3 regions of the Alteromonas sp. ABV2_168 genome follow, and region 3 is predicted to be linked to each of the others. Evidence: predicted binding sites of a transcription regulator. Region 3 holds the regulator's gene; each other region holds the start of a gene.
What was found. The regulator sigma-54, encoded in region 3, starts transcription at its own class of promoters, with help from an activator protein. The targets are predictions, from matches to a motif close to GTTGGCACGNNNNTNGNNT.
Positions count from the first base shown of each region.

Region 1: the regulator sigma-54 is predicted to act here: its motif matches at 4,857-4,875, upstream of flgA (flagellar basal body P-ring formation chaperone FlgA).
Region 2: the regulator sigma-54 is predicted to act here: its motif matches at 2,285-2,303, upstream of ACXAH4_RS08885 (DUF4097 family beta strand repeat-containing protein).

Region 1 covers NZ_JBSWYQ010000011.1:201,857-208,104, reverse strand. The annotation lists gene flgE (flagellar hook protein FlgE) at 1-1,363, opposite strand, end outside; gene ACXAH4_RS16735 (flagellar hook assembly protein FlgD) at 1,378-2,067, opposite strand; gene flgC (flagellar basal body rod protein FlgC) at 2,092-2,514, opposite strand; gene flgB (flagellar basal body rod protein FlgB) at 2,514-2,921, opposite strand; gene ACXAH4_RS16720 (CheR family methyltransferase) at 3,064-3,897, opposite strand; gene ACXAH4_RS16715 (chemotaxis protein CheV) at 3,917-4,837, opposite strand; gene flgA (flagellar basal body P-ring formation chaperone FlgA) at 5,003-5,737, shown strand; gene flgM (flagellar biosynthesis anti-sigma factor FlgM) at 5,831-6,166, shown strand; gene flgN (flagellar protein FlgN) at 6,177-6,248, shown strand, end outside.
Region 2 covers NZ_JBSWYQ010000004.1:270,094-276,341, forward strand. The annotation lists gene recN (DNA repair protein RecN) at 1-1,674, shown strand, start outside; gene ACXAH4_RS08880 (outer membrane protein assembly factor BamE) at 1,812-2,168, shown strand; gene ACXAH4_RS08885 (DUF4097 family beta strand repeat-containing protein) at 2,430-3,110, shown strand; gene ACXAH4_RS08890 (P1 family peptidase) at 3,155-5,410, opposite strand; gene ACXAH4_RS08895 (DUF445 domain-containing protein) at 5,501-6,248, opposite strand, start outside.
Region 3 covers NZ_JBSWYQ010000003.1:368,780-375,027, reverse strand. The annotation lists gene ACXAH4_RS07225 (KpsF/GutQ family sugar-phosphate isomerase) at 1-712, shown strand, start outside; gene kdsC (3-deoxy-manno-octulosonate-8-phosphatase KdsC) at 712-1,266, shown strand; gene lptC (LPS export ABC transporter periplasmic protein LptC) at 1,263-1,826, shown strand; gene lptA (lipopolysaccharide transport periplasmic protein LptA) at 1,795-2,364, shown strand; gene lptB (LPS export ABC transporter ATP-binding protein) at 2,370-3,095, shown strand; gene ACXAH4_RS07200 (RNA polymerase factor sigma-54) at 3,191-4,675, shown strand; gene hpf (ribosome hibernation promoting factor) at 4,708-4,995, shown strand; gene ptsN (PTS IIA-like nitrogen regulatory protein PtsN) at 5,004-5,447, shown strand; gene rapZ (RNase adapter RapZ) at 5,494-6,248, shown strand, end outside.

The DNA.
Region 1 (6,248 bases), on a different contig from region 3:
GGTTCAGCTGGTTATTGACCTCCAGCGCCCGTGAGTTTGCCTGGAAATTACGCTGAGCGATAATCAGGTCAATCAGTTCGGTAGTCAGATTAACGTTCGCCTGCTCCAGAGCTGATGAGTTAATTTCACCGTAGGTACCGGTTGTGGCTTCACCTGCCAGTGCCTCACCGGAAGCGATTGATTCTTTCCACTGGGTGCTGCTTTGCTGGGTCAGGCCCTGCTCATTTGAAAAGCGCACCAGCGCAACCCTTACAATAGGCTCAGAAGTACCGTTCGAAAAGGTTGCCCGAACCAGACCGTCGGCACCAATATCAATACCCGTTAAACGGCCAACCGGTAAACCATCCTGTTCCAGTGAAGTAACCTCAAACGCTGACGCAAACTGCGTCGGTTCGTTGGTGGTTGCTCCCGTCGGATCAAGGTTAAAGTCTATTGCAATTTGTTGTGACGGATCAGAACCGTTTGACAAAATAGTTCCACCTAAGGCTTCTGTTTGAATCTTCAGGTTAGTCTGAGCCACACCATCCGGCGATTCAATGCCCACAAAATCACCGCCCTGACTGAAAGACATTTTCGCCACGGTGACTGCTGAACCACTTGCAGTACCCACCACGTTAGTCGCCGTTGCCGGGTCTGAGTTAGTCCCGTCAGAGTTCACCAGATCGACGAGATTGTCATCAATGGCAGTAGCAACATACCAGTCATTAGTGGTTGTAGCCGCCGGGTCTTTGATGAAATAGTAAGTCATTACATGGCTGTCACCCAGTGAATCGTAAACGGTGACTGATGTGGCCGCGTTATAAGTCAGCGGATCGTCCGGATTAAATAATGTAGGGTCTAGTGCCTGATCCCCTGCCGGCAGGTTCATCCGGATATCCACTTCGCTTGTTTGTTGCGGCGAACCGGATGAGTCAGGAATGCGTACGGGGATAGTAGTACTTAATGCTACAGATGAACTTGTGCCATCTGTATTTACGGGAAACCCTAATAAGTTGTCACCGTTACTGTTAACCACGAAGTTATCTTCATCCAGCTTGAACTGTCCGGCACGGGTAAATGAGAAGTCCCGTGATGTGATTTCAGGCACCGTGGCAAAGAAGCCGTTACCTGTGATCGCAAGATCCAGAGAAGTATTAGTAAACTGTAAACTACCCTGAGAAAACTGCTGTGCCACATCTTGTGTCAAAACACCGTCACCGACTTTTGTTTTACCGCCTGCCAGCAATGACGATGCATAGACATCACCAAATTCTGCGCGGGACTCTTTAAAGCCCACCGTGTTGACGTTCGCGATGTTATTGGCGGTTACGTCGAGATCTTTCTGCGCGGCTGCAACGCCACTAAGTGCAATATTAAAAGACATAACTCTTTCTCCTGTTAACTGCCTATCTGGATGACGTCGCTAAGATTGATACTCACATCACCCGCCAAATTCAAAATAATGCCCTGACTGCTGCCAGTCATGCTGACACTGCCTACCTGCCGGTTAATAGCAGTAGGAACGGTTGTCCCTTCATTGTCGACGGTGCCGTTAGCATTAACCACATATTCTCCGGCCGGCATAGGATTGCCGTTTGTGTCTGTTCCGTCCCAGTTAAACTGGATATTTCCTGCCGCCTGCGTTCCTGCGTCAATGGTCTTAACAATTTCACCATATTGATTTTCGATGGTGATCTTCAGATCCTGCACGGTCTGATCGTTAACCAGTACGCCACTGAAGCCGGCACCTTCTTCTGCCATATAGCCTACATTACCTTCTACCAGCACCTGCTGACCAATCAGACTGGAAGCCTGCAATGCCTGGTTGGAGGTCATAGACGCGGCAAAGGATTCGAACTTTTCATTTAACTGGGAGATCCCGTCTGCCATCGTGAAAGATGTCATCTGGGCAACCATCTGATCATTGTCCACCGGTTTGGTCGGATCCTGATTCGCCAGCTGCTCTGTAAGCAATGAGAAAAAGTCTTCCTGAGTCAGGCGCTGTTCGCTGCCATCGGCAACGGCTACACCTTCTTCCTGCCAGTAGAGCTCTGAATTTAAGCCTGTCGTATTTGAAATAGTACTCACGAAAATACCCTCTGCTCAGCGCGGTTACTGACCGCGACCAAGCTGCAGTACCTGACGGAAAATACGTTTGGTTGTATCAGCAACCTGAACGTTTGTTTCGTAGCCTTTCGAAGCGGACATCATATTTGCCATCTCTTCGACAATGTTGACGTTGGGCTTGTAGATATAACCGTTTTCATCAGCCATGGGATTGTTCGGTGCATACTCAATTTGCAGAGGTGCATCGCTTTCCACTACGCCTTTAACCTCAACACCCACGCCTTTACTCTGTTCATCTGATGCTCTGGCAAGTTCTGCGGCGAAAACCGGGTAGCGTGCCTTATAGGTTTCTTCGTAACTGCTGCTGACGCTGTTAGCGTTAGCAATGTTACTGGCGGTGGTGTTCAGACGGACACTTTCTGCTTCCATACCGGTACCGGAAATGGACATGACATTAAACAGGCTCATTAACTTTGCCCTCCACTTAAGGCCTTCTTCATACCTTTCAGTTTTCCTTCGAGAAATTGCAGGGTTGCCTGGTATCTCATTCCGTTATCCAGAAAGGCATTTCTTTCAGCCTGCACTTCAACGGTGTTGCCGTCCCCGGTGTCGGGCTGATTTGGGATTCGATAATCGATGTCGAAGCTGTTGATATTGAGACCGCCACCAATGTGATTTTCATGAGTGCGTTGCAAAGAACCCTGGCGCTGTTCACTGCGGGCGCTTTCCATGGCTTGCTTAAAGTCTATATCGCGGGCTTTGTAGCCGGGGGTGTTTGCGTTTGCCAGATTACCGGCAATCACTTCCATCTTCTGCTCTCTGATATCCAGCGCTTTTTTATGGAAACCGGTCAGATTGTCTAGGTTGATGGCCATGTAAAACACTCCACAGGCAAAGATTTCAACAACATCGAATTAAAAAGAGACTCAGAGTATGAATCGTCGTTTTCTTATTGTTGAAAACTTTGCAAATGAAGTGCCAAGTATTTTTTGACGCCCCGGGCGGGGCGTCAGGAGATTATTTATTTCTTTGATAGTAAAGGCCGGGATGGCACTTCACCATGGTAAAATGAGATCCGGCTTCACCGATAGATTCGGAAGCGCCGAGGAACAAAATCCCCCCGGGCTGCATCTGGGCGGCAATTTGTTGCAGTATCTTTTGTTTCACATCTGCCGGAAAATAGATCAGTACATTACGGCAAAATACGATGTCGAAGCGACCCAGGGCCGTATAACTGTGCAGCAGATTCAGGCTTTTAAAAGAAACCATTCTGCGTACTTCCTCATTGACCTGAACCATCCCCTCACTGTTGGGAGAGAAATAGCGTTGACGGCGTTCTGCCGATAACCCGCGGGCCAGAGAAAGTTCGTCATACACACCTTTGTTGCACTTCTCCAGCATGGCAGACGACAAATCTGTGCCGGTAATTTCCACGCCGGCTCTCAGAGCGCCGGGTTTTTGCCGCTGAAATTCCAGTACTGACATAGCGATGGAGTACGGCTCCTGCCCGGAGGAACAGGCGGCACTCCAGACCCGCAACCGGCGATTTTCACTGGCGTACTGCGGCAAGATATTATTAATAAGTAACTCGTAGGGATAATTATCACGAAACCAGAGAGTTTCATTGGTGGTCATGGCATCCAGAACGGATTGCAACAAATTACGGTTTCCACCCCGTACCACAGCTGCAATCAGTCCGTCCAGGCTGTCGTAGTCGTATTCGTACATCAAAGACGACAAGCGGCTACGGACAAGATATTGCTTGTTGTCGCCTAATGAAATGCCACACTGTTGCTGCAGAAAAGTTCCGAATTGACGGTAACTGTCGGCAGACACTTCTTTATTTTTCAAGCTTCCCTGGCCTCGTCAATCAATTAGACAACCATTTACCTACAGCAGTAGCAAGTTCATCAGGATGGAATTTTGCAATGAAATCATCGGCACCGACTTTTTGCACCATCGCCTGATTGAATACCCCGCTTAATGACGTGTGAAGAACCACTTTTAATTTCTGCAATTCGGGGGTGTTTTTAATTTCAGCCGTCAGTGTGTATCCGTCCATTTCCGGCATTTCTATATCGGAAACCAGTACGCCCACTTTATCTGTAACGTCGCCGGTTTCAGCAGCAATCTCTTTGAGACGGTTCAATGCTTCCAGGCCATTCTTAGCCAGCTCCATTTTCAGTCCCAGTGCCGTCAGCGCTTTTTTCACCTGACTGCGGGCAACAGAAGAATCATCGGCAATGAATATAATCTTATCTTCCTGAGCAGTGGTATCCAGCCCGGCGATAACATCTTTACTAACCTCGGCTTTGAGGGGAGAAATTTCGTTAAGAATTTTTTCTACGTCCAGAATTTCCACCAGCTCTTTATCCACTTCCGTAACGGCAGTAAGATAACTGGCGCGACCCGTCCCCTGCGGCGGTGGCATAATGGCATCCCAGTTCGTATTGATAATGCGTTCAACCGCGCCAACCAGAAAGCCCTGTACTGAGCGGTTGTACTCTGCAATAACGATAAACGCTGTTTCGAGGTTTTCAATCCGTCTGCCGCCTGTTGCCATGCTCAGGTCGATGACAGAAATGGTTTGCCCGCGGATATGCGCAATTCCCCGTACCAGTGAATTCAATTTAGGCATTGCTGTCAATGGCGGGCACTGCAGTACCTCCCGCACTTTGAACACGTTAATACCAAAGCGCTGACGGCCGTTGAGTCTGAACAACAGTAGCTCCAGCCTATTCTGCCCCACTAACTGCGTGCGCTGGTTAACGGAATCAAGAATGCCTGACATACATCACCTCTAATTTAAATTGGGCACGAACATTGCGTTTCACCATATCACTTAATGTTTAAAAACAGAATCGCCAAAAAAGTGACACTTTAACCATTACGAATCTAAAGGTTCTGCTTTTAATCATAGTCAAAATACAATGAACTGAACACGAAAAAAGTCATCATGCAGAAAAAGTTATCGAAATTATTGCAGAAATCTTTAAGCAGGCCGCTGATGGTTATGTTGCTGATGATGCTAAACATAGCCAGTATTCCGGCATTTGCCCAATCTTCAGCGCAGATGCGGGAAAAAATTAAGCAGGAAGCTCAGGCTTATCTGTTAAGCGCTATTGGGGACGCTCACGGCGACGATAATATTCAGGTAAGTATTGTGCCAGTTGATGACCGCATTCAGATCCCAGCCTGCCATACGCCTTTTCAGTATCACGCAGACAGCAGCGCCCTCACCCAGTCCTATATTTCAGTAAGAGTGAGTTGCGGCAACAATGACTGGTATCTGTTTACCAACGCACGGGTTGTGCGGACCCGCACGGTGGTGGTGACCTCCGGTCTTATCAGTCCTGGCACAGTGCTGACATCAGCAAACCTGAAGCTGGCTGAAGTAGACATTAACCAGTTACGGCACACCAGTTATATGTCGCAAAAGGAGCTTATCGGCGCGAGAATGAAAAGACGGGTCCGTGACGGCCAGCCTGTACAGGCAAATATGCTATGCTTTGTCTGTAAAGGTGATCGCATCACCATCCGTGCTCAGGCCGCGGGAATGCAGGTGAAAACGGCCGGCATCGCTAGACAGGACGGGGTAATAGGCGATAGTATTCAGGTAGTTAACGCATCGTCGAAAAAGACGCTTATCGCTGAAGTTGCCAGCACGCAAACAGTGGTTGTGAATTTATAGCCTCAAACAGTAAAAAACACTGAAAAAAGGTTAAAGATGCGCCAGTTCAGGCCGATAACGTGTATGAGGTGTTATTGGTAGTGGAAAAAATTTATGGCAATCAACAATGTTAACAATGGAACCCCTAAGGCGCCCATTGACAATGCAAAGCTGAATAATCAGCAGGCACAGACACAAACGGCGCAGCAACAGGAAGCTGCGGCGAAAAATACACAGACAACGGCTCCGCGCCAGGACTCTGTCTCACTGACTCAGTCTGCCCAGCAGTTAAGTCAGGTACAGAAGAAAGGCACTGAGGCGCCGGTCAATCAGGAAAAGGTCGACAAACTGAAGAAAGCCATTCAAAGTGGTGAGTATAAAATCGACCCGGATTCCCTGGCGCAGAAAATCGCACGGTTAGAAGCGCAGGTTTTTGGCATTAAATCGTAGAGAGTAATTTATGTCGCAGTCACTGGTACAGGCACTGGAGCAACAGATCGCAAACTTAACGCATCTGGCGACTTTGCTTGAA
Region 2 (6,248 bases), on a different contig from region 3:
AATCTGTCGATCAAAAATTTCGCTGTTGTTAAGCAATTATCTGTCAATCTTGAGTCGGGTATGACGGCCATCACCGGTGAAACCGGTGCGGGTAAGTCTATTGCCATTGATGCACTCAGCCTTTGTCTGGGTGAGCGGGCCGATGCCGGCGCGGTGCGTAAAGACGCGCCTAAAGCTGAAATCGTTGCCCATTTTAATCTGAAAGGCCACAAAGCTGCACTGGCCTGGCTGGATGAGCAGGAATTGCTGGATGAAGATGACGACAGCTGTTTTGTACGCCGTGTCATTTCCCGCGAAGGCAGATCGAAAGCGTTCATTAACGGCACACCGGTATCGCTGCAGCAGCTGAAACAGTTCGGCCAGTACCTCATTGCTATCCATGGCCAGAACACGCACCTTCAGCTTTTGAAAGACGATTACCAGCGAAAGCTGGTGGATCAGTATGCCGCGCATCCTGCCTTGCTGAGCGCCGTGTCAGATAACTACCGCTTGTGGAGGCAGAAACAGTCGGAACTGAAAAACCTGGAAACACAGGCGCAACAGCGTGCTGACCGCCAGCAACTGCTGGCCTACCAGGTACAGGAACTGGATGAGTTTGCTATTGAAGACGGCGAATTTACCGAACTGGAAATTGAGCACCGCAGGTTGAGTAACGGCCAGGCATTGCTGGAACAGGCGCAAACGAGTTTTTATAACCTGTATGAGAATGATGAAGGTAATGCGTTATCCATTATCCAAAATGGTCTTGACCGTCTGTCTGAGCTGGAAGAACACGACAGCGCACTGACGCCGATTATTGCCTTGCTGAACGATGCCTCTATTCAGGTAGAAGAAGCGGCCAGAGAATTACGCAGCTATTGCGATGATCTTGAAATAGATCCTCTGCGGCTGCAACAGGTGGAATCCCGTTACAGCAAAGCCATGGAACTGGCACGTAAGCATACAGTGATGCCTGAAGAACTATTCGGCCATCATCAGGCACTGGCGGCAGAATTTGCCGGTCTGGAGCAGGATGAGAATCGTCTTGAAGATTTACAGCATGAGGTCGTTGAAGCAAAAGATGCTTACCGTCAGGCCTGTGAGGCACTTTCGGCATCAAGGCAGGTTGCTTCGGTTAAGCTGGCAGAAGCGATTCAGGGGCAAATCCGTCAGATGAATATGCCTCATGCGGTCATTAATATTGCTGTCGATTATCAGGAAGACAAAACGCCTGTGGCGTCTGGTCTGGATGATGTGACTTTCCTGGTATCCACTAACCCCGGTCAGCCGGCAGACAAGCTGGAGAAAGTGGTGTCGGGCGGTGAGCTGTCGCGTATCGGGCTTGCCATTCAGGTACTGACCAGCGACAAACACGCAACACCGACCATGATTTTTGATGAGGTCGATACGGGGATCAGCGGCCCTACCGCCGCTATTGTGGGTGGTTTGTTACGCCGGCTGGGTAAAGTGAGTCAGGTTATGTGTGTTACGCACTTACCTCAGGTTGCTGCACAGGCCCATAACCAGTTGTTTGTGACCAAGTTCAGTGATGGTAGTACAACAGAAACACAGATGTTGCCATTAACGAAGCAGGACCGGATAGACGAACTTGCCAGGTTACTTGCCGGTGACAAGGTAACCGAATCAGCACTGGCAAATGCCAGAGAACTGTTAGAAAGTGCAGAATCGAACTAATAAGCGGTTGATTGGTCATAGGTGATTGGGTAGCATGCTGTCGCGCATTATTTTGCGACAGCCGCATTCTGACACTGGTTTGCCGGCAAAGGTAATGCCTGTCACTATAATCAAAGCATAACTGGACAAGCTCACGCATGAAGTTGTATCAAATCGCTATTTTGTTAACCGCTGTATTTTTCACCACTGCCTGTAACAACTGGATCTACCGGATTGATGTGCCACAGGGCAACTTTCTGGACGAACGTGACGTTAAAAAGCTGCGTGTTGGCATGACCAAAGAGCAGGTTGTTTATGTTCTTGGCCACCCTGTTGTTGAAGACTCTTTTGATAAGAGCACTTGGTATTACGTGTACGATATGAAGCGCGGTATGTCCAAACGCGGTGAAGATTTCCAGAAGCAACTGGTACTTAATTTCGACGGTAATGTGCTGACCACCGTAGAAGGCGACTTCGAACTGTCAGAAGATTTTAATACTCCGCTCGATCAGTAAGCATTTTTGGTCCGGAACACCAAAATATGGTGTTCCGGACTACTTCCAAATACGCTCTCCCCTTCCCCCAGCACGCCAAAAACCCATAACCTCCTGATTTTAAATAAATAATCAATTTTGGCTCAGCAATTGCTGAACTTGACATACTTTTTACACTCATTCGTGTGCGGTTATTGCTCGTCATTAAGTGAATGCTTCCCGGCAATAAACGGAAGTATTAACGCCATACCGGACACACATCACTACAAAACGGAAAATAGAATGCTAAACAGGAATCTCTCAATTATTGCTTTATCACTTTTGTGTGCTGCCACGTTATCAGGCTGTGTTATCAATGTCGGGGGTAACGGTGATTATCACGATGGCGGCGATGTAAGCAGTGTGCTGGGATCGGTAACCATCTATGAAGGCCGCCATGCTGGTGATGTGTCTTCCGTCAACGGAGACGTGACTTTGCAAACATTTACTGTTGCTGAAGATGTCAGTACGGTGAATGGCAATATCAGTATTGCAGATAACGCTGCAATCAATGAAGCGAGTACGGTTAACGGCGATATCAATGCCGGTAAAAACCTGAATGTGTTTGGTGATATGTCTACGGTAAATGGCAATATCGGGCTTTCTGTGAATAGTCTGGTGGAAGGCGATTTGGAAACAGTGAATGGCGACATTTCGGTGCCGGATGGCGAGATAAAAGGCTCAGTCACAACGCAAAACGGTGATGTCAGCTTGTCAGGCAATACCCGGATCTACGGCGACATCGTATTTGAAGAAACAGAAAATGGCTGGATGAAGAACAAATCCGAACAACCGGTGCTTTCAATCACGGACGATGTGGTTGTTAACGGCAATATCATTTTAGAGCGCGCCGTTGTACTTGAGCTTGCTAACCCTGCGCTGGAAAGCAAAGTAATAAGACGTAACAACAGCAACCGCAGCTAAACCCTGACAGGCCGGACAGAAATACATCTGCCCGGCCTGTTTAATCACTTACCGGTTAACTTAACGTCCAGCCAGACCAGGCGGTGATCAGAACTTGCTTCACGATCTTTCACCAGACGGTACAACGGGCTGGCTTTTTCGGGCCAGAAAACACCGCTACCGGTCACTTCAAAACCATATCTTGACGGTAAAACGTAATCTGCCCTTGCCCCCCAGTGTGCAGTGAACCTGCGGCTGTAAGGCTCTGTTGAATGTTCACGGCCACCTTCACTTTCCGGGATAACATTGCCGTTCACGTACCGGTTATCAATAAGCTGTTCTATGACGCCGGGCCGGTGTTTATCACCCGCATCGGCAGCGTTGAAATCGCCCGCCAGTACGAAACGGGTGTTTTCCGGCAGACCGGATTGCTTACCCTCATCATCAATAATATATTCGCCTTTATCCGGAGACAGATAGTCAGCCATCAACCTGATTTCATCATGGTTCCGCTTTCCGTTTCGGTCTTCATCACCATCGAAATTAGGCGGTGTGGGATGCATAGCAAGTACATGCACAATGCGGCCATTAACGTTAACGGGTATATCCCAGTGAGACTTGGAGCTTAACCGGAACTCAGCCCATTCCTCTTCGTTATACCAGGGAGTATCTGTGGCCGGGTCAACGGGCTTCTGAGCACCGGGCATATCTTTCCACTTAAGTGTCTGCAAGCTGTGCACCTGATCATGTACAACGGGATATTTCGACAATACAACCATGCCGTACTGGCCGGGATACAAGCCAAATCCCCACGCATCACCGCCTGTTCCGGTGGCTTTACCATCGTTATCCAGATCGAAAGGAGACGGCTCACCGGTGTTCACCGGCGCGAGATAAACGTACGGGTAATCGATAGCAGGTTGCCCGTGCTGGCTGACATTCAGATAATTTTGAATAAAAGCCCGTACACCATCGCTCTGCGATTTGATGTAATCAAACTCATTAAGCAAAATAATATCCGGCGCGGTGCGCTGAATGATCTCAGCAATATTTTTGACCTGCGGATTATTGCCATCTGACAACACCTTTTTAAGCACGTCATCACCGGGCGGAAGCCCTGAAGAAGGGTAATTCGTCGACTCCATACTTACGTTAAAAGTAGCCACTCTCAACGTATCAGATGACTCTGTAGTCCCCTGTTCGGCCGGTAATATAGAGCGGATTTTGTCTACCGGCAGGGCTTTTACACTCCCGTGAAAACCCTCCACGTCCTCAGCCACCAGCAGACTGTTATAAATGGCTTCCTGTGTTGCTTCAATCACCGCCTCGAATAAAGGTGACACCTGACTGTTCGCCATCACGGTGGATGAATGCGCCGGCGACTGCTCGTCACGACGTAATGCATCTGCGTTAGAAAAGGCTATAACATAATCGCCGGAGCCGTTTGTCAGGCTGGCACCGGTTCGCGCAACACCGGCCATGGCCCGCTTTGCCAGCCTTTCCAGATTGCGGTCGTCCAGCGGTGCGTCTGTTGCAACCACTATCATGATGGAGCCGTCAGCAGCGGTATCGTTATTCAGTTCGTTGTACAGGTAGTGCTGATTAAGCGCTTCCCCGGCTTTCAGGCCGTCGATATTCAGGATGCCGCCAAAGTTACTCTGTACCAGCACACCGACTGTGTATCCGCCCAGTGATGCAGGCAGCAAACGGCTGCTTGTTCCGATCCCGCCTTTCCATCCGAAGGCGCGGGTACCGCTGCCGGCACCATTATTTCCCTCTGCAACCGGGCCACCTTGCGCTGTATTGATAGCCTGAATCACATCAGCTTTCGTCACGGTTCTGCGGCGGATGTCGTTAAGAAATCCGTCGTTGGTTTCACCTACGACAGCATTCACCGATGCCACGTCTTCATTCCCCGGTTGTGCCAGCGTCCATTCCACCACGCCGGCAATACCTTCAGCCACATTCAGTGTATTGGTAAGCACAACGGGTGTTTCAATTTCTCCCAATTCCCGGATTTGACTGATCCCGGCCATTTTGCCGTATCCATTGCCCACGTATACCGCAGCCGGTACCTTACGCTGCCGTAAATTGCCCTCTGCCGGAATAATGGCTGTCACACCGGTGTGAACGTCTTTTCCGTCATGAAGGGTTACCTGCCCCACCCGTACGCCTGCGACATCGGTAATACTGTTCAGTTTTCCGGTCGCAAGTACACCAGGCGCGATGCCAAGATCACGGGCTCTGACCTGCTCTGCGTCTGCGCTGACATGCATAAGCGGCAACACCAGCAGTAACGCCGGAAGAATTCGTTTTCTCATGTTGTTTTCGTTTTTTATAAATAAAAATGGGGAAGGAAAAGTGTCACACGATAGTACAAAAAACTCAAAAGGAAGACGGCTACGTACCGGTTATAAAAGACTGATAGCATGTTCAATTAAAAACAGACAGGCACCAATCAGCCCGCCCACCAACGTACCGTTAATACGCACTTTTTGCAGATCTTTACCGATGTTCAGTTCAATTTGTTCCGCCATCTGGTTGTCATCCCATGCCAGAATGGTTTTACGGATATGGTCAGTAAGAAAATCTGCGAGCTCCGGCGCCATCGCTCTGGCTGCTTCTGCGATGTGTACATCAACAGCGTTTGCCAGTTGCTCATCGTTTGCCACCGATTTACCTGTTTCCTGCAGTGCATGGGATAAACGGCCTGTGAATTTGCCGTCTGTGGCTGCAACATCATCGATTAACCAGCGTTTCACGTCGCCCCACACCTGAAACAGGTACTGCTGAAGGGTATCGTTGTTCAGCAATTGGTTACGGATATTTTCCAGCTTCTCTGTCATTGCAGGGTCGGTTTCCATCCTCGCCGTGAAGTCCTCCAACTGGCGGTCGAAACTCTTGCGTACCGGGTGTTCGCTGTCGTTGGCAATATCCGCCAGAATGCTCACAATGGCTTTGGAAGCGATGTCAGCGCCCTGCTCGCTCAACCAGGTTGTCGGCAATATCTTCTCCAGTCGCCGGTACTCTGCTTTCAGCCAGCTATGCAGCTTTTCAGCAATAAACATCTGACTGTCAGGCCGGTGAGCAAGCTCTGCGATTTTATAAAGCAATTGGTCCAGCACCTCCTGATGTCGCTTATCACGGGTCAGAACCCGT
Region 3 (6,248 bases):
GCTTAGCCAGACAGACATATTGCTGGCCATTTCAAATTCCGGAGAAACCGGCGAACTGGTGAACCTGCTTCCCGTGGTCAAGCGGCTGTCTGTGCCTGTCATCGCGATGACGAACAGCGAATCAAGCACCCTCGGCCAGCATGCCGATGTGGTACTCAACATCAGTGTGGAAAAAGAAGCCTGTTCGCTGGGGCTTGCACCGACCTCAAGTACTACGGCAACGCTGGTAATGGGTGACGCGCTGGCCATTGCACTGCTGGATGCTAAAGGATTTACGTCAGATGATTTCGCCCTCTCTCACCCGGGCGGCAGTCTGGGCCGGAAACTGTTACTCAAAGTGGGCGATATCATGCTGACCGGCGACGCTCTTCCTCTTGTATCGTCTGCCGCGACCATTTCACAGGCTCTGCTGGAAATATCTTCTAAAGGTCTGGGAATGACAGGTATTACAGATGACAGCGGCAAACTCGGCGGTATTTTTACCGACGGCGATCTGAGACGAATTCTGGACGCCAGAACCGACATTCATACCACTCCGGTAGCCAATGTTATGACCCGCGGCGGGAAAACTACCCGCTCCGGTACACTGGCAGTGGAAGCGTTAAATTTAATGGAAAAACACAAGATCAGTGCGCTGATGGTGGTGGATGAAAATGATCACCCCGTGGGCGCATTCAACATGCATATGTTGCTTAAAGCAGGAGTTCTCTGATGGGACATGAAGTCACTTTTTACGGTGTGATCAGTGAAGAGCGGTTTGAAAAACTCAAAGGGCTGAAACTGCTCGTTTGTGATATCGACGGCGTATTTTCTGACGGCAGAATTTATCTTGGCAACAATGGTGAAGAGTTAAAAGCCTTTCACACCCGCGATGGCTATGGCGTTAAGGCATTAATAAACAGTGGTGTGGACGTTGCTGTCATTACCGGCCGCGACTCGGCCATTGTAAAGAATCGCATGACCGCCCTGAATGTGAAGCACATTATTCAGGGTCAGGAAGATAAAGCCACGGCTATGGCTCAGTTGTGCGAAAAGTTGAATCTGGCGCCATCAGAGGTCGCAGCCATCGGTGATGATATGCCGGATCTTGGCATGTACCGGTTTGCCGAAACAAAAATTGCGGTGAAAGATGCCCATCCGGCCGTCACCCGCGAAGCGAACTGGATCACCACAAAAAATGGTGGATTCGGCGCAGTACGGGAAGTCTGTGATGTGATTTTACAGGCGCTCGGCACGCTGGACACCATACACGGGGCCAGCGTATGAACCGTTTAGGGATCAGTATTTCTGCGCTGTTTGTTATGGCGCTGCTGATGTACCTTCCGGTCTGGATGGCAGAAGAGCAGGCTCCGGCGAAAAAAGCCGGTGCAGACGCCTTACGCCCTGCCTATAAAGCAAAGAATTTGACAACTACGCTGTATAACGAAGAAGGCAAACTCAACCACGAAGTCTTTGCCGCCTCTATGGAGCATTACGACCAACTAGGCTTTGTGTTATTCGACCAACCCAAATACACTGTCTATGTGAATGATGACGAGGCCCCATGGCAAGTCACCGCTGATGAAGGCACACTCTACAACGATGACCTGATCCAGCTGGAAGACAATGTGCTGATAAAAAGCCTGAACCCTGAAGAGTTTATCCAGACCATCACAACCAATTTTATTAAGGTGAATCTGGATGACAAAACCATGACTTCAGACCAGCCGGTAGATATACGCGGTGTACAGACCATCATTAAAAGTAACGGTTTCAATGCAAACCTGCGTACCCAACAATATGAGTTAATTGATCATGTGCAGACAATTTATTCCCCGGGCAGTTAGCCTTTTCGCAGCAATAGCGCTGCTTGCTGCTGCCGGTGAGGCAATGGCCGGCTCCGGTGATTTTGAAAAGCCTATTACCGTGGATGCTAAGTCACAGTTTATTGACGGTAAAAAGAAGAAATCGGTTTTTAAAGACGATGTGAAGATTACCCAGGGTTCACTCATCATTGCCGCAGATGAAGTTGAAGCCATCGCCAGTGAAGGCGAAGGGAAAGAGGTTTTTATTGCCCGCGGAAAACCAGCCACTTATTCTCAAACGCTGGATGACGGCGCAAAAGTAAAAGCCAGCGCAAATGAAATTCGCTACGAAGTAGCCAAACAACTTATTTCCTTGCAAGGTGATGCGAAAATCCAGCAAGATACCAGCATGGTCCAGGGAGATAGCATCACCTATGACATGTCAAAAGAGCAACTTCTGGCAACCGGCGGTGAAAGTAACAGCAACGGCCGGGTAACCACGGTTTTCCGTCCTGACACAGTTAAAGAGCTGAAGGAAGAGAACAAGACTTCAGACAGCAACGAAAACGAGGGTAACTGAGTTACATGGCAACCCTGAGTGCGACTCACCTGGCAAAGTCGTATAAATCACGCCAGGTCGTCCGTGACGTTAGTTTATCGGTTTCTACCGGACAGATAGTAGGTCTGCTGGGTCCTAACGGTGCAGGTAAAACCACAACGTTTTACATGATTGTCGGTCTTGTGCCGCTGGACAAAGGCAAAATCCTCATTGATGAGCAGGAGCTGACGCACCAGCCAATGCACGAACGTGCCCGCCGGGGAATTGGCTATTTACCCCAGGAGGCATCCATTTTCCGCAAGCTGACCGTACATGAAAACATCATGGCGATATTACAGACGCGTAAAGACTTAAAAAGTCATCAACGTGAACAGGAAGCGGATGCACTACTTGATGAATTTAATATTAATCATATACGTAATAGTACAGGTATGAGTTTGTCGGGTGGCGAACGCCGCCGGGTTGAAATTGCCCGCGCACTGGCAGCCAATCCGCAATTTATTTTGCTCGATGAACCCTTCGCCGGAGTTGACCCGATTTCGGTTAATGATATAAAGAAGATCATTCAGCACTTACGGGACAGAGGTATCGGTATCCTCATCACCGACCACAATGTCAGGGAAACCCTTGATGTGTGTGAAGAGGCCTATATCGTCAGTCATGGAGAACTGATTGCTCAGGGCACCGCAGAACAGGTATTAAGTAATCAAAAAGTTCGTGATGTATACCTTGGTGAGCAATTCAGGCTATAGTTAAGATATCGGGATGAGCATTTAGCGGAGATTTCGCCACCGGCACTCACACCGCTACAACCGGATGTCCTTTTTAGAGTTTATATAAGACGTAGATGAAACCATCTTTACAGTTAAAATTTAGCCAACAACTAACAATGACGCCTCAGCTTCAGCAGGCGATCAAGCTATTGCAGTTGTCTACGCTGGACTTACAACAAGAAATTCAGGAAGCTCTCGATTCTAATCCTTTGCTGGAAGTCGACGACAGCTCCGACAACGATGTAATTGAGAAAAATAACATCGACAATGATGACAGCATGCAAGAGTCTGCAACAGCCTCATCTTCTGACAGCATGGATACCGGTGAAGCACTGGAAAAGAATGATTTACCGGATGAGCTGCCCATCGACAGTACCTGGGATGAGTACATTTCTGCGTCTTCTGCCCCCGCGCCCGGCCCTTCCGGGGGTGATGATGAACAAATCTTTCAGGGTGAAACCACCGAAAATATTCAGGACCATCTGCTGTGGCAAATGCGTCTGACACCTTTTTCTGACACAGACCGCGCCATCGCGCTGGCGATCATCGATTCCATTGATGAGTCCGGCTATCTAACGGTTACCGTTGACGACATTCTGCAAAGCGTAAACAGTGAAGATATGGAAGAGCCCGTAGAAGAAGATGAGGTTGAGTGCGTACTTAAACGTATTCAGCTATTTGATCCTCTCGGTTCCGGCTCCCGCACACCGCAGGAGTGCTTGTTAGTTCAGCTGGCGCAATTTGCACCGGAAACACCGTGGCTGGAAGAAGCCAAACTACTGCTCAGAGAGCATTCCGATCTGTTAGGCAGTAAAGATTACCGTACGTTAATGCGTAAAACCCGCCTGAAAGAAGATCAGTTACGGGAAGCGATGCGTTTGCTGCAAACGCTTAATCCCCGTCCGGGCAGTGCATTAATTACGAAAGAACCCGAATATGTCATTCCGGATGTATCGGTTGCGAAGAAAAATGGCCGTTGGGTTGTAGAATTAAACCCCGACAGCCTGCCTAAGCTCAGTGTTAATCAGCAGTATGCTGCAATGAGCCGTAAAGCAAGAAACAGCAGTGATTCACAATTTATCCGCTCTCACATGCAGGAAGCAAAATGGTTTATTAAGAGCCTTGAGAGCCGGAACGATACGCTGCTGAAAGTAGCAAATTGTATTGTTCAGCAACAGATGGGCTTTTTTGAGCATGGCCCTGAAATGATGAAACCAATGGTGCTGAATGATGTCGCAGAAATGGTAGATATGCACGAATCTACTATTTCCAGGGTAACAACGCAGAAGTACATGCACACGCCCCGTGGTATTTTCGAGTTGAAGTATTTCTTCTCCAGCCACGTTGCCACTGAATCAGGTGGTGAGTGTTCATCTACAGCGATTCGCGCCCTGATTAAAAAGCTGGTTGCCGCTGAAAAGCCAAGCAAGCCACTGAGTGACAGCAAGATTGCTTCGTTGTTGGCCGATCAAGGCATTATGGTTGCCCGGCGAACAATAGCAAAGTACCGGGAATCCTTGTCGATCCCGCCGTCTAACCAACGCAAAAGCCTTATCTAACTTAAGGCTGCTCAAAATAAGGAAGACGAAATATGCAAATCAACCTTTCTGGTCATCACATTGAGATCACTGATTCTTTGCGTAATTATGTCGATACTAAGTTCAGCAAACTGGAACGTCATTTTGACCACATATCAAATGTGCACGTTATTTTAAATGTTGAAAAGCTTAGCCAAAAAGCAGAAGCAACGGTTCATCTTAGCGGCGCGGAAGTCTTCGCCTCTTCCGAAAATCAGGACATGTATGCTGCCATTGACAGCATGGTCGATAAGCTCGACAGGCAGGTCCTGAAACACAAGGAAAAGCTTAAAAAGCACTAATTGAATTCATGGATATACAAGCCATAGTCAGCCTGGACCGCACCGAGTGTGCGGTCCAGTGCAATAGCAAAAAACGCATTCTCGAAATCATCAGCGGGATTGCAGCTAAAAATAACCCCGATGTTGATGAAGCCACCGTGTTAAGTAGCCTGCTGGCCCGTGAGCGAATGGGCAGCACAGGTATAGGTAACGGCATTGCCCTCCCCCACGGTCGCCTGGCCGGACTGGAAAATGTCATCGCCATCGTAGTTACCAGCACACCCGCCATCGATTTTGATGCTATCGACAACAAACCTGTGGATATTTTCTTTACTCTGCTTGTCCCTCAGGAACAAACCGAAGGACATTTACAAACTCTGGCCATGGTTGCCGGAAAACTCAGCGATAAAGAAACCATAAAAACTATCCGCAAAGCTCAGACAAGTGATGATATTATTCGCGCATTACAGTAACTTAGTGTAATACGCACCGACAACACGTGACTTCAGGAGAAACGGCGTGAAGTTAATCATCATCAGCGGACGTTCCGGTTCAGGAAAATCAGTAGCACTTCGTGCCCTTGAGGATCTGGGGTACTACTGCGTCGATAATATTCCGGTTAATCTGTTACCAGCCCTGACACACACTGTCGCCGATGAATACGAGCAGGTAGCTGTGAGTATTGATGTCAGAAACTTGCCTAAAGAGCCTTCTGAGCTGGTTGAAATTCTCGACTACCTGCCGGAGTCATGGACTGTCACCATCGTATATATTGACGCAAGTGACGATATGCTGGTGCGCCGGTTCAGCGAAACCCGGCGGTTACATCCGCTGGCCAAACTGAATAAGTCATTGTCAGATGCCATCCAGACAGAACGTGAACTGCTGGCGCCTGTAGCGGAAAGAGCGGATTTGAATATTGATACCGACTCTCTGAGCATCCACCAGCTGGCAGAATTAATCCGCGAGCGTATCCTCGGTAAGAAAAGCTCACGACTTGTTCTGGTATTTGAATCATTCGGCTTTAAACACGGTATTCCCAAAGATGCAGACTATGTGTTTGACGCCCGTTTTCTGCCAAACCCTCACTGGGAGCCGGATTTAAAACACCTGACAGGCCTGGATACACCGGTTCAGGTTTTCCTCAGTTCCCAGCCTATAGTGACCAAATTTATCTGGCAGATTCAGAACCTCATCACGACCTGGTTGCCACACCTTGAACGGAACAACCGCAGTTATGTGACAGTCGCTATCGGATGTACAGGCGGACAGCA